DNA from 2 places in the Eggerthella lenta DSM 2243 genome. Region 1 is predicted to be linked to the other one. Evidence: predicted binding sites of a transcription regulator. Region 1 holds the regulator's gene; the other holds the start of a gene.
The links. The regulator LexA, encoded in region 1, represses DNA repair genes until DNA is damaged. The targets are predictions, from matches to a motif close to CNAACANNTGTTNG.

Region 2: the regulator LexA is predicted to act here: its motif matches at 1,789-1,802, upstream of purD (phosphoribosylamine--glycine ligase).

Annotation. Positions count from the first base shown of each region.
Region 1 covers NC_013204.1:1,905,052-1,910,687, forward strand. The annotation lists gene ELEN_RS08035 (MerR family transcriptional regulator) at 6-413, opposite strand; gene dut (dUTP diphosphatase) at 469-918, opposite strand; gene nrdR (transcriptional regulator NrdR) at 915-1,361, opposite strand; gene ELEN_RS08050 (ATP-binding cassette domain-containing protein) at 1,466-2,980, opposite strand; gene ELEN_RS08055 (hypothetical protein) at 3,374-3,640, opposite strand; gene lexA (transcriptional repressor LexA) at 3,765-4,403, shown strand; gene hflX (GTPase HflX) at 4,637-5,636, opposite strand, start outside.
Region 2 covers NC_013204.1:45,203-50,838, forward strand. The annotation lists gene ELEN_RS00195 (adenylosuccinate synthase) at 224-1,540, shown strand; gene purD (phosphoribosylamine--glycine ligase) at 1,883-3,175, shown strand; gene ELEN_RS00205 (coproporphyrinogen III oxidase family protein) at 3,176-4,492, shown strand; gene ELEN_RS00210 (prepilin-type N-terminal cleavage/methylation domain-containing protein) at 4,780-5,636, shown strand, end outside.

The DNA.
Region 1 (5,636 bases):
GAAGGTCATCGAGACTTTCTATCCGTCGACAATTCCACACCTGCGGCGCTCAACCGCTTCAAGCTCTCGTCGAGCTCGGCTCGCTGGTACTCGAGCACCGTCTCCTGAGCCCGCACGATGGCCAGCCGCTCGTCGCGCGTCGCCGCGCCGCGGCGCTGCAACTTCACGTAATACTGGATGCCCTCGATCGACAGGCCGCTTTTCCGAAGCGCATCGACGAAGTACAGCTGAGCCACATCCGATTGCGAGAACGTGCGGACGCCGCGCGCATCGCGCGCCAGTTGGGGAAAGAACCCGCATTTGTCGTAGTAGCGAATCGTGAACGCGGAGATGCCCGCCATGTCGGCGACTTCGCTGATGCCGAAGCATGGCAGCGTGTTGTCGGCTTGAGCTCCGTGCTCGCTCGCGTCCATCGATGCCCCTTTCGCTCTTGCTTAGAGTAACTCTAAGTGGGTGGAAGGATCAGGTTCAAAGACTCACGCCGCTGCTGCCGAACCCGCCCGCGCCGCGCTCCGTATCCGGCAGCTCCGCGCACACGTCGAACGCGGCGTCGGGCACGCGCATGACGACGAGCTGCGCTATGCGGTCGCCCCGCTTGATCGCGAACTCGCTCTGCGGATCGAGGTTGACCAGGATGGCCTGGATCTCACCTCGATAGTTGCTGTCGATCAGGCCGGGTGCGTTGACCAGCGATACGCCGTGCTTGATAGCCAGCCCGCTGCGCGGCAGCACGAACCCGGCGTACCCGCTCGGAATGGCCACGGCGATGCCGCATGGGACGAGCTTGCGTTCGAAGGGCTTCAAGATGTCGTCGCAGGTGGCGCGCAGATCTACGCCGGCATCGCCGACGTAGGCGTACGCAGGTACGGGCAGGTCGGGGTCAATCTGCTGCAAAGGAATCGAAACGCGCTCTATCAACGCAATCCCTCCAATGCGGCAGCGAACTCCTCGACGTTGCGGAAGTCCTTGTACACGCTCGCGAAGCGCACGTAGGCGACGTCGTCGAGCTTGGCGAGGCGCACGAGCACCATATCGCCCAGATCCTTCGAACCGATCTCGTTACGGGAGGCGTTGCGCAGCTCCGCTTCGATGCTGTCGATGAGCGAGGCGATCTGCTCGGGCCCGATGGGCCGCTTCGCCGCGGCGTTGAGCAGGCCGCGCATGAGCTTCTGACGGTCGTAGGCCTCCGACGATCCGTCAGCCTTGATGACGATGAGCGGATTGTCGCCCAGGCGTTCGTAGGTGGTGAAACGACGTCCGCATTCGAGGCATTCGCGGCGCCGGCGAATGGCCGTGCCGTCTTCGGAAGGCCTCGAGTCGACCACTTTCGACTCTGGATTGCCGCAGGAAGGACAACGCATACTTGCTCCTTTGCCGATTTTGGGTTCAGCCTAACATACAATATATAGTGGTTCAATCAACATGTCGGATTCGCGCAAAAAACCTGCACGAGAAGCGCTCCTTCCTATCGGACAACGCGCACGTGAGTATCGCCCAGCCCAACCTCCCCTTTCTCCTGCTCGACCTCGAACACCCAGCGCTCGTCCACGAGCGCGTCGAGGAACTGCTCGTCGTGCGACACGAGCACGAGAGCGCAGGCGCAATGACGCAACACGTCCTGCAAGGCCTCGATCGAGCGTATATCCAGATGGTTCGTCGGTTCGTCCATGACGATGAGGCGAGGCGACGAGAGCAGGCTACGCGCGATCATGAGCTTGCGCACCTCTCCCGGGCTCAGCTCCTCGCCGTCGAGCACGCGAGCCGGCGGCGATTCGAGTCGCGCCACGATGGAGAGCACGCGGCCCCGCTCGGCCGTCGGGAGCGCCCGCAGCTCGACGAGCAACGCGCGGACCTCGTCGTCGGGAACCTCCTGCGGAAAGTACGCCACCCACTCCTCCAACGTCACCCGGCGAAGCAAGGCATGGAGCAAGGTGGACTTCCCCGCCCCGTTTTTGCCGACGAGCCCGACTCGATCCTCGTTGCCCAGGTACAGCTCGGGATGATGCAGCATGCGCTCCGGGCCGAGCGGCATGCTGCCTGCGGGGAGGCGGGCGAGCACCTTGCGGGGCGCGGGCGCGGCGTCCAGCTCCAGGGAGCCGCGGCGCTCCTTCTTCGCATCGAGCGCCTCGAGGCGTTTCTCGGCCACGCCTATGCGCTTGTCCATCTGGGACGAAAGCTTGCCCGCCTTGCCGTCCTGTCCCGTATAGACGGCGAGCTTGATCTTCTCCCGCCCGTCGCGGTCGTGCCGGTCGAGATGACGCGCCGAGCGCCGGGCGGCCGATCGAGCGGCCACGGCGGCGCGACGATCTCGCTCGGCCTTGATGCGCGCCAGCTCGCCGCGCGCCTGCCGGCGCTCGGTTCGCACGGTATCTTGGCGCAGCTCGAGCTCCCGGCGCGCCTGGGTGTACGTCCCCGGAATAGCGAGCGCTCGGCCGGCCTCGATGAACACGCACGACCGCACAAGCTTGTCGAGCAGCGCGCGATCGTGCGATACGAGCAGGCCGACGCCCTTGAAGGAGGAGAGCGCCTGCGCGACGAGGGCGCGCGTGGGAGCATCGAGGTGGTTCGTCGGCTCGTCGAGCGCCAGCACCTGCGGTTCTGCGGCAAGCGCGCACGCGATCTGGATGCGCTTGCGCTCGCCATGGGACAGCATAGCGTAGCTCCAGAGCTGCTCGTCCTCGATTTCCAATAGCGAGCGCAGCTTCACCGCCGTCGAACCGTAGTCGCAGGCGAACTCCTCGAGCGTCTCCGGAGGCGTCGCGGTCGATTGCCGGCACACCGCGCCGCGCACGCGGGGCGTCACGGCGCCTTGATCGGGTGCCAGGGTGCCGCAGATGCAGTGCACGAGCGTGCTCTTGCCAGCGCCGTTCGGCCCGACGATGCCCGTCCAGCCGCTCGCAAACGCGAGCGAGACGTCGTCGAGCGCAGGCTGGTCGGCGCCTTCGTAGGTATGGGAAAGATGATGGGCGGTAACGAACATGGCGACCTCCGTTTAAGAGGCGCACGGGTGGCTCTGCTCAGCGTTCGGCGATGCCGATGAAGGAAGGCCGCACGGATCGGAAGAGGAAGAAACGCGAGGCGAAGTCGAGAACGATGACGAAAGCGCACCCGATGCGGCTGATTAATGAATGCAAGGGGTGAAAAAGGGCTTTCGTTATCGCTTCATGTTCCGTTTCTCCTTCGCGAAGCGCCCGTCCGCATGAGGATGCGTCGGCGCGGCATGATTGGCTGCTCGCCCGAGTCTAGCACGCCGCAAGCGGCGCGTAAACCCCCGAACGGACGCGCCTCCGGGGTGGCGGAGGCGCTACGCAGCCGCAGAAACGCAGCATCTGCGGGTTATGGAACGGCCGCGCGGGGCCGGGAAAGGTCTCGGCTAGAACCCTGCGAACAGGCTGGCGAGTGCGAGCGCCGCGAACACGCATCCGCCGACGACCGCCTGCCAGCGCTGCACGCGGCCGAACGCCACGCCTTGCGCCGAACCCGTGCGCACGGCCGAAACGATGGAGGCGCCGTCGCGATCGGGCAGAACCGCATGCTGGGGGAACGCTATGATGCGGGCGCGTCGAGCAGGCGCCGAATCGAGCTTCGGTTGAAGGGCCGACGTTCCCTCGACGGGGCAGTTCATCTCAAAATTCTTCATTTTGTGGCCTCCTGCTCTTGCGTAGAACCTTTGTTCGCGTATATAATAGGTCGAACAAAGGTTCATGTCAATAGAAATTTCATACATTTGTTCGATAGGCGTAGAGGCGACGAAAGGATTACCTATGGCCGAGAAAGTGACGAAGCGCCAGCAAGCGGTGCTCGACTGCATCGAGGAGTGCATTCGGGAGAAGGGATACGGCCCGACCGTGCGCGAGGTCTGCCAGAGCCTCGGCCTCTCCTCCCCCTCCACCGTGCACGTGCACTTGAAGGCGCTCGAGGAGAAGGGCCTCATCAAGCGCGATCCGCTCAAGTCGCGCTCCATCGCCCTCACCTACCAGCTCGAAGACGCCGCGCTGGCCACCAACGTGGTGCAGCCCAGCTTCAGCAACATCGTGAACGTGCCCCTCGTGGGCAACGTGGCCGCCGGCTCCCCCATCCTCGCCGAGGAGAACATCACCGACACCCTGTCGCTTCCCACCGAGATCGTGGGCGACGCCCCGTCGTTCTTGCTCTCCGTGCGCGGCGAGAGCATGATCGAGGCGGGCATCAACGACGGCGACTACGTCGTGGTCAAGGAGCAGCCCGTGGCGAACAACGGCGACATCGTCGTGGCCATCATCGACGACGGGGCCACGGTGAAGCGCTTCTTCAAGGAAAGCGACCATATCCGCTTGCAGCCGGAGAACTCCACGATGGATCCCATCATCACCACCGACTGCGCCATCGCCGGCAAGGTGGTCGCGGTCTTCCGCCGCCTGTAGCGGCGAACCGCACGCTGGTCGTCAGCTTGATCGAACCGCGAAGCCCTGCCGCAATCCGACCGCTTCGGCAAGGCTTTTCCGGCTTTTCCGAACGTGCCGCTGCGCCGGTTCCCGCTTTCGCCGTCCGATAAGGCGCCGCCGCAGACCGGCCGCAAGAACGAAACGCCTACCCTGCGACGAAGCGAGCCGCCCCGGGTCGATGCCCGGGGCGGCTCGCTTACCTTAGAGTTACTCTAACCGACCGTGTAAGGACGGAACATGCTCGCGAACGAAGGAGCCGCCAGCATGACGATGCGCGTGCCCTGCTCCTCATGGGTTTCCGACAGGATGTGGCATCTTTCGTGCGCCACCGACACGAGGTCGCCGCGGTTGTAGGGAATCAGCACGTCGAGATGCTCGTCTTGCGCCGAGGCGACGCGGGCAACGTGCTCCACGAGCTCGCCTACGCCCTCCCCCGTCGCCGCCGATACGAACTGAGCCTGCGGATGGCGCGCTTTAAGGGCGCCGAGGCGCTCCTCGCCGAGCAGGTCGCACTTGTTGAACACGAGCACGCGCGACAGGTCCTGCGCGTGTATCTGCCCGAGCACGTCCTCGACGGCCGCGATCTGCGCCTCGTACTCGTCCGACGAGGCATCCACCACGTGCAGCACGAGGTCGGCGCCCGTGATTTCGTCGAGCGTCGATTTGAACGCCTCGATGAGCGTGGTCGGAAGCTTCTGGATGAACCCGACCGTGTCGGTGACGGTGATCTCGCGGCCCTCGGGAAGCTCGAACTTGCGCGTGGTGGAGTCGAGCGTGGCGAACAGCTTGTCGTACGCCAGCACGTCCGCATTCGTCAGCCGGTTGAGCAGGCTCGACTTGCCGGCGTTCGTGTAGCCGGCCAGCGCCACCTTGAACATGCCGCTTTCGTAACGGCTTTCGCGCTGGACGGCGCGCACCTCGGCCAGATGCTTGAGCTCGCGCTTGATGGACGTGATGCGCTTGCGCACCATGCGGCGGTCGACCTCGAGCTGGCTCTCGCCTTCGCCGAAGCGCGATCCCACGCCGCCGCCCATGCGGTTGGAGGCCAGGTGGGCCCACATGCCGCGCAAGCGCGGCAGCAGGTACTCGTTCTGGGCGAGCCGCACCTGCAGCCGGCCCTCCTTGCTGGTGGCGTGCAGGGCGAAGATGTCGAGGATGAGCGCCGTACGGTCGATGACCTTCACGTCGCGGCCCATCGCCTTCTCGAGGTTC
Region 2 (5,636 bases), 1.8 Mb from region 1:
TGCCCGATCCCTTCCTCTGCCTGCCGCGTCGGTGGGCTCTCTGCGTGAACGCCTCACCCGTTGCCGCTGTGCGCCTTTGGCGTCGGCGCCCTCCCCGCCGTCCGGCGATCGAACCCTCCGGAACTCATGTGGAGACCTCGAAAAGAACATGTGCAAACTCCATTTGCCTTCCAGATTGATATACTGTAATTCTGTGGTTCGAACACCGAAAGGAAAAACAGACATGCCGAGCACGGTTCTGATTGGCGCCCAGTGGGGCGACGAAGGCAAGGGCAAAGTCACCGACCTGATCGCGCGCGAATACGATTACGTGGTTCGCTACCAGGGCGGCAACAACGCGGGTCACACGGTCATCCACGGCGACAAGAAGCTCGCGCTGCACCTCATGCCCTCCGGCGTCATGTACGAGCATGCGGTTCCGGTCATCGGCAACGGCGTGGTCGTTGATCCCGGCGTGCTCATCAAGGAGATGGCCATGCTGGAAGCCGAAGGCATCTCCTGCAAGAACCTCAAGATCTCGTGCGACGCGCATGTGATCATGCCGTACCACAAGGATTTCGACGGCGCCGACGAGAAGCGCCTGGGCGAGAACAAGATCGGCACCACGAAGCGCGGCATCGGCCCCTGCTACCAGGACAAAGTGGCTCGCAAGGGCATTCGCATCCAGGACCTGCTGGACGAGAAGATCTTCCGCCTCAAGTTGGAAGCGGTGCTTTCGCAGAAGAACCCCATCCTCGAGAAGATCTACGGCCTGCACACCTACACGGTGGAGGAGATCTGCGAGGAGTACCTGCCCTATGCGCGCATCCTCAAGCCGTATATGGCCGAGACGGCCCAGCTGCTGAACGAGGCCGTGCGCGCCGGCAAGTCCATCCTGTTCGAGGGCGCGCAGGGCACGCTGCTCGACATCGACCACGGCACGTACCCCTACGTCACGTCCTCGTCGTGCTGCGCCGGCGGCGCCGCCACGGGCACGGGCGTGGGCCCCACGGTCATCGATCGCGTACTGGGCATCCAGAAGGCCTACGTCACGCGCGTGGGCGAAGGCCCCTTCCCCACGGAGCAGCGCTTCCCCGAGGATGGCGGCGAAGGCGAGGAGGCCGAGGTCGGCGAGCTGCTGTGCAAGGTGGGCCACGAGTTCGGCGTGACCACGGGGCGCAAGCGCCGCTGCGGCTGGTTCGACGCGGTCATCGCGCGCTACGCGGCCGAGGTCAACGGCCTCACCGACGTGGCGCTGACGAAGCTCGACGTGCTGTCGGCCTTCGACACCATCAAGGTGTGCACGGCCTACGAGTGCGAGGGCAAGGTGTACGATTACTTCCCCATGCAGCAGAGCGTGCTGTTCCACGCGAAGCCCGTGTACGAGGAGCTTCCCGGTTGGAAGGGCGTTGACATCACCGAGTGCCGCACGTTCGAGGAGCTTCCCGAGAACGCCCAGCGTTACGTGGAGTACCTGGAGAAGATCACCGGCGTGCCGGTCAGCATCATCGCTGTCGGCCCCGACCGCGACCAGACCATCATGCGAGGCTGGGATCGGTAATGTTCCGCCGTTCTGTCGAACGGCGGAACGACTCGACGCTGCGAAGCGCCGATGCACCCGATCTCGCGGCGATGCCGACGGCTCGCGTACCGAAGTATCCCCTACGGGGACTTCCTTCGGGGCGCGCTTCGCCCTCGCCATCCCCACGATCTCGGGCACCTCGGCGCTTTTCGCTGACGTATGAGTTCGACCTATAAAGCGACGAAACGTTTCACGTGAAACACTTCGTCGCAATGACGTGCGACATGGGAACAAATGTTTCACGTGAAACAGTGGCAACACCAGCAGCACTGAAGCGCTTTTGCACGACGTAAGTAGTTTGAGGGTTTGAAAGGACCTGACATGAACATCTTGGTATTGGGTGGCGGCGGTCGCGAACATGCCATCGCGTGGGCGCTGGCGAAGTCCCCGCGTACCGACAGCCTGTACGTAGCGCCGGGCAACGGCGGCACGGACGGCATCGCCCAGAACGTACCCGACCTGAACCCCGAGGACGGCCAGGCCGTGTTGGCGTTCGTTCGCGAGAACGCCATCGACTTCGTGGTCATCGGACCCGAGGCTCCGTTGGTTGCGGGTGTTGCCGACGTGCTGCGCGCCGCGGGGGTTCCCACGTTCGGACCGGACGCCCAGGGTGCCCAGCTGGAAGGCAGCAAGACGTTCAGCAAGAAATTCATGGATGCCAACGACATCCCCACCGCTCGCTACGCCAGCTTCACCGACCTCGAGCCTGCGCTTGCCTACGTGCGCGAGCTGGGCGCGCCCATCGTGGTGAAGGCCGACGGCCTGGCCGCTGGCAAGGGCGTCGTGGTAGCCGACGAACTTGAGGACGCGGAAGACGCCGTGCGCTCCTGCTTCGACGGCGCATTCGGCGACTCGGGCAAAACCGTGCTCATCGAGGAGTGCCTGACTGGCCCCGAGTGCTCGATGCTGGCGTTCGTCAGCGACGGCAAGGCGCACTGCATGGCCACCGCCCAGGACCACAAACGCGCGTTCGACGGCGATCGCGGTCCGAACACGGGCGGCATGGGCGCGTACTCGCCGGTGCCCATCGTGACGCCGGACGAGCTGGCGGCCATGCACGACATCATGGAGCGCGCAGCGGTTGCCACCGCGCGCGAGTTCGACAACGATTACCGCGGCGTGCTGTACGGCGGCTTCATGCTGACGCCCGAAGGTCCGAAGATCATCGAGTTCAACGCTCGCTTCGGCGACCCTGAGACGCAGGTGGTACTGCCGCGTCTCGAGTCCGACCTGGCGGATATCATGCTGGCCGTGGCCGAAGGACGCCCCGACGACATCGACCTGCGCTGGTCCGAGCAGTGGGCCGTGTGCGTGGTGCTGGCCAGCGAAGGCTATCCCGGATCGTACGAGAAGGGCAAGGTCATCCTCGGAATCGACGAGGCCGAGCAGATCGAGGGCGTCACGGTGTTCCATGCCGGCACCGCCAAGAATTTCGACGACGAGCTGGTCACTGCGGGCGGCCGCGTGCTGAACGTGGTGGCGCTGGGCGACTCGTTCGACGACGCGCGCGAGAAGGCGTACGAAGCGTGCGATCTTATCAACTTCGAAGGCAAGCAGTACCGCAGCGACATCGGCAAACGCGCTGCGGCCGGTCGTGCCGCTTGGGAGAACTAAATGCTTTCAGAACGCTTGCTCACGTCCGTTGTTCGCGAATGCACGAAGAATTACCTGCGCCTCGAACCGACGCAAGAGCGACGCGTGCCCGGGCCGAAGCCCGGCCAGAAGTACATGCTGTACATGCACGTGCCGTTCTGCGAGCGGCTGTGCCCCTACTGCTCGTTCAACCGCTTCCCGTTCGCGGAGGATCGCGCGCGGCCCTACTTCGCCAACATGCGCAAGGAAATGCTCATGTTGAAGGACCTCGGCTACGACTTCGAAAGCCTGTACGTGGGCGGCGGCACGCCCACCATCATGATCGACGAGCTGTGCGACACCATCGATATGGCGCGCGAGACGTTCAGCATCGGCGAGGTGTCCAGCGAGACGAATCCGAACCACCTGATTCCCAGCTACCTGGACAAACTGCAGGGCCGCGTGCAGCGTTTGAGCGTTGGCGTGCAGAGCTTCGACAACGACCTGCTGAAGCAGATGGATCGCTACGACAAGTACGGCAGCGGCGAGGAGATCCTCGAGCGCATCGGCGAGGCCAGCCCCTACTTCACGTCGCTCAACGTGGACATGATCTTCAACTTCCCGGCGCAGACCGAGGACGTGCTGTTCAGCGACATCGAGCGCGTGGTGGAAAGCGGCACGAGCCAGACCACGTTCTACCCGCTGATGGCCAGCCCCAGCGTGGCGCGCTCGCTGGCGCGCACCGTGGGCAAGGTTGATTACGCGCGCGAGCAGCGCTTCTATGAGATCATCTCCGAAGTGCTGGCCGGCGGCGAGAACCCGCTGTTCGAGCACGGCAGCGCCTGGACGTTCAACAAGCGCGGCACGGGCGCGGCAGGCGAGGACGCGATGATCGACGAGTACGTGGTGGATTACGAGGAATACCCCGCCATCGGCAGCGGCGGCATCACGTATTTGGGCAACAACCTGTACGTGAACACGTTCTCGGTGAACGACTACAACGACGCCATCGAGCACGACCGCATGTCGCTGATGGGCAAGGCCACGTTCAGCAAGCACGACCAGATGCGCTACCGCTTCATGATGCAGCTGTTCGGATTGCGCCTGGACAAGCGCCAGTTCAAGAAGGACTTCGGCGTGTCCGTGGAGCGCGGTCTGCCGGTGGAGATGGCGTTCATGAAGGCCTCGGGCGCGTTCGACCGCGACAACGCCGACGAGCTGACGCTTACGCCGAAGGGCCGCTACCTCATGGTGGTGATGATGCGCCAATTCTTCATCGGCGTGAACAACCTGCGCGATCAGGCGCGCGCAGCCCTGGTGGGTGAGGAACGCGAGCTTATCTTCGGCGACGGCAAATAACCGTCTGTCCGCATCCGCTCGAACACCGAAACGCCTGCGCATCTGCCGCGGGCGTTTTTCGTGTGTGCCGAGCCGCGCCCGGCAACGTGTTCCGGTTCGACTGCGGGCTCGGGTGTCCGACTGTTTCACGTGAAACGCGCTTGTTTCCGTGTTCCGCGGAGTATCCAACGTAGACGTTTTCATCGGCGGGCACGCGTTTCGGCATTCCTCGGCAATTTACGTGCTATGATACAAAACCACAACGAGGGACGTTCTATTGCCTGATAGGAGGAGGAAACGGCATAGACATGGCCAAGAGGGGACGGCATACGGAGGGCTTTACGCTCGCCGAACTTCTGATGAGCGTTGCCATCATACTCATTCTTGCTGCCATCGCCTTTCCTTCCATCGTGTCGGCGCAGAACAACATGCGCATGTTGGAGCTGAACAACGCCGCCCAATCCATCGCGAACGCCGCCCAAGCCCAGATGACGGCCAAGAAAGTATCGGGCACGTGGGTGGATGCCGTGAAGGACGGCGACTCTTATCGCGCCTGCTTCCCCGCCGCGCTTGCGGGCTCATCCCATTCGCAAGGCGAAACGGAAGATGTTTCACGTGAAACTCTCGGGTCCGACGAGGTTGCTCCTCCTTCCGCTTCTGCTGCGGAGTCTTCCAAACGTTACATGACGGCGGACACCGCCCGCGAGCAGGGCATCGTCCCGGCGCTCGCCGTGGAGGAGGCTGTGCGCGACGCCGACTATATCATCGAGTTCGATGCCGACACGGCGCAGGTGACCGGCGTGTTCTACGCCGACGGAAGGTCCGGCTTCTTCGGATCGACCCCTGCCTCCACGAACGCCGCGAAGACGTATTACGAAACCGAGGGCGCCTCCACCGATCAGGCGGCGCGCATGGGCCACGACCCCATGATCGGCTACTATGGCGGCACCCCTGCCGGCGCCACGCCCGAGAAAGCGCTCGCGAACCCGGTGATCTGGGTGGACGAAGCAACGGGCTGTCTGATGGTGCAGGACCCCAACATTGCCGCGGACGGAAGCGCGGGCTCCACCACCTCCACGGTGGCTATCGAGAACACCGGCAAGAACGTGGCGTTCTCGATCTCCGGCTTGAGCAACGGAACAACCATGGTGTCGTTGTACACGGC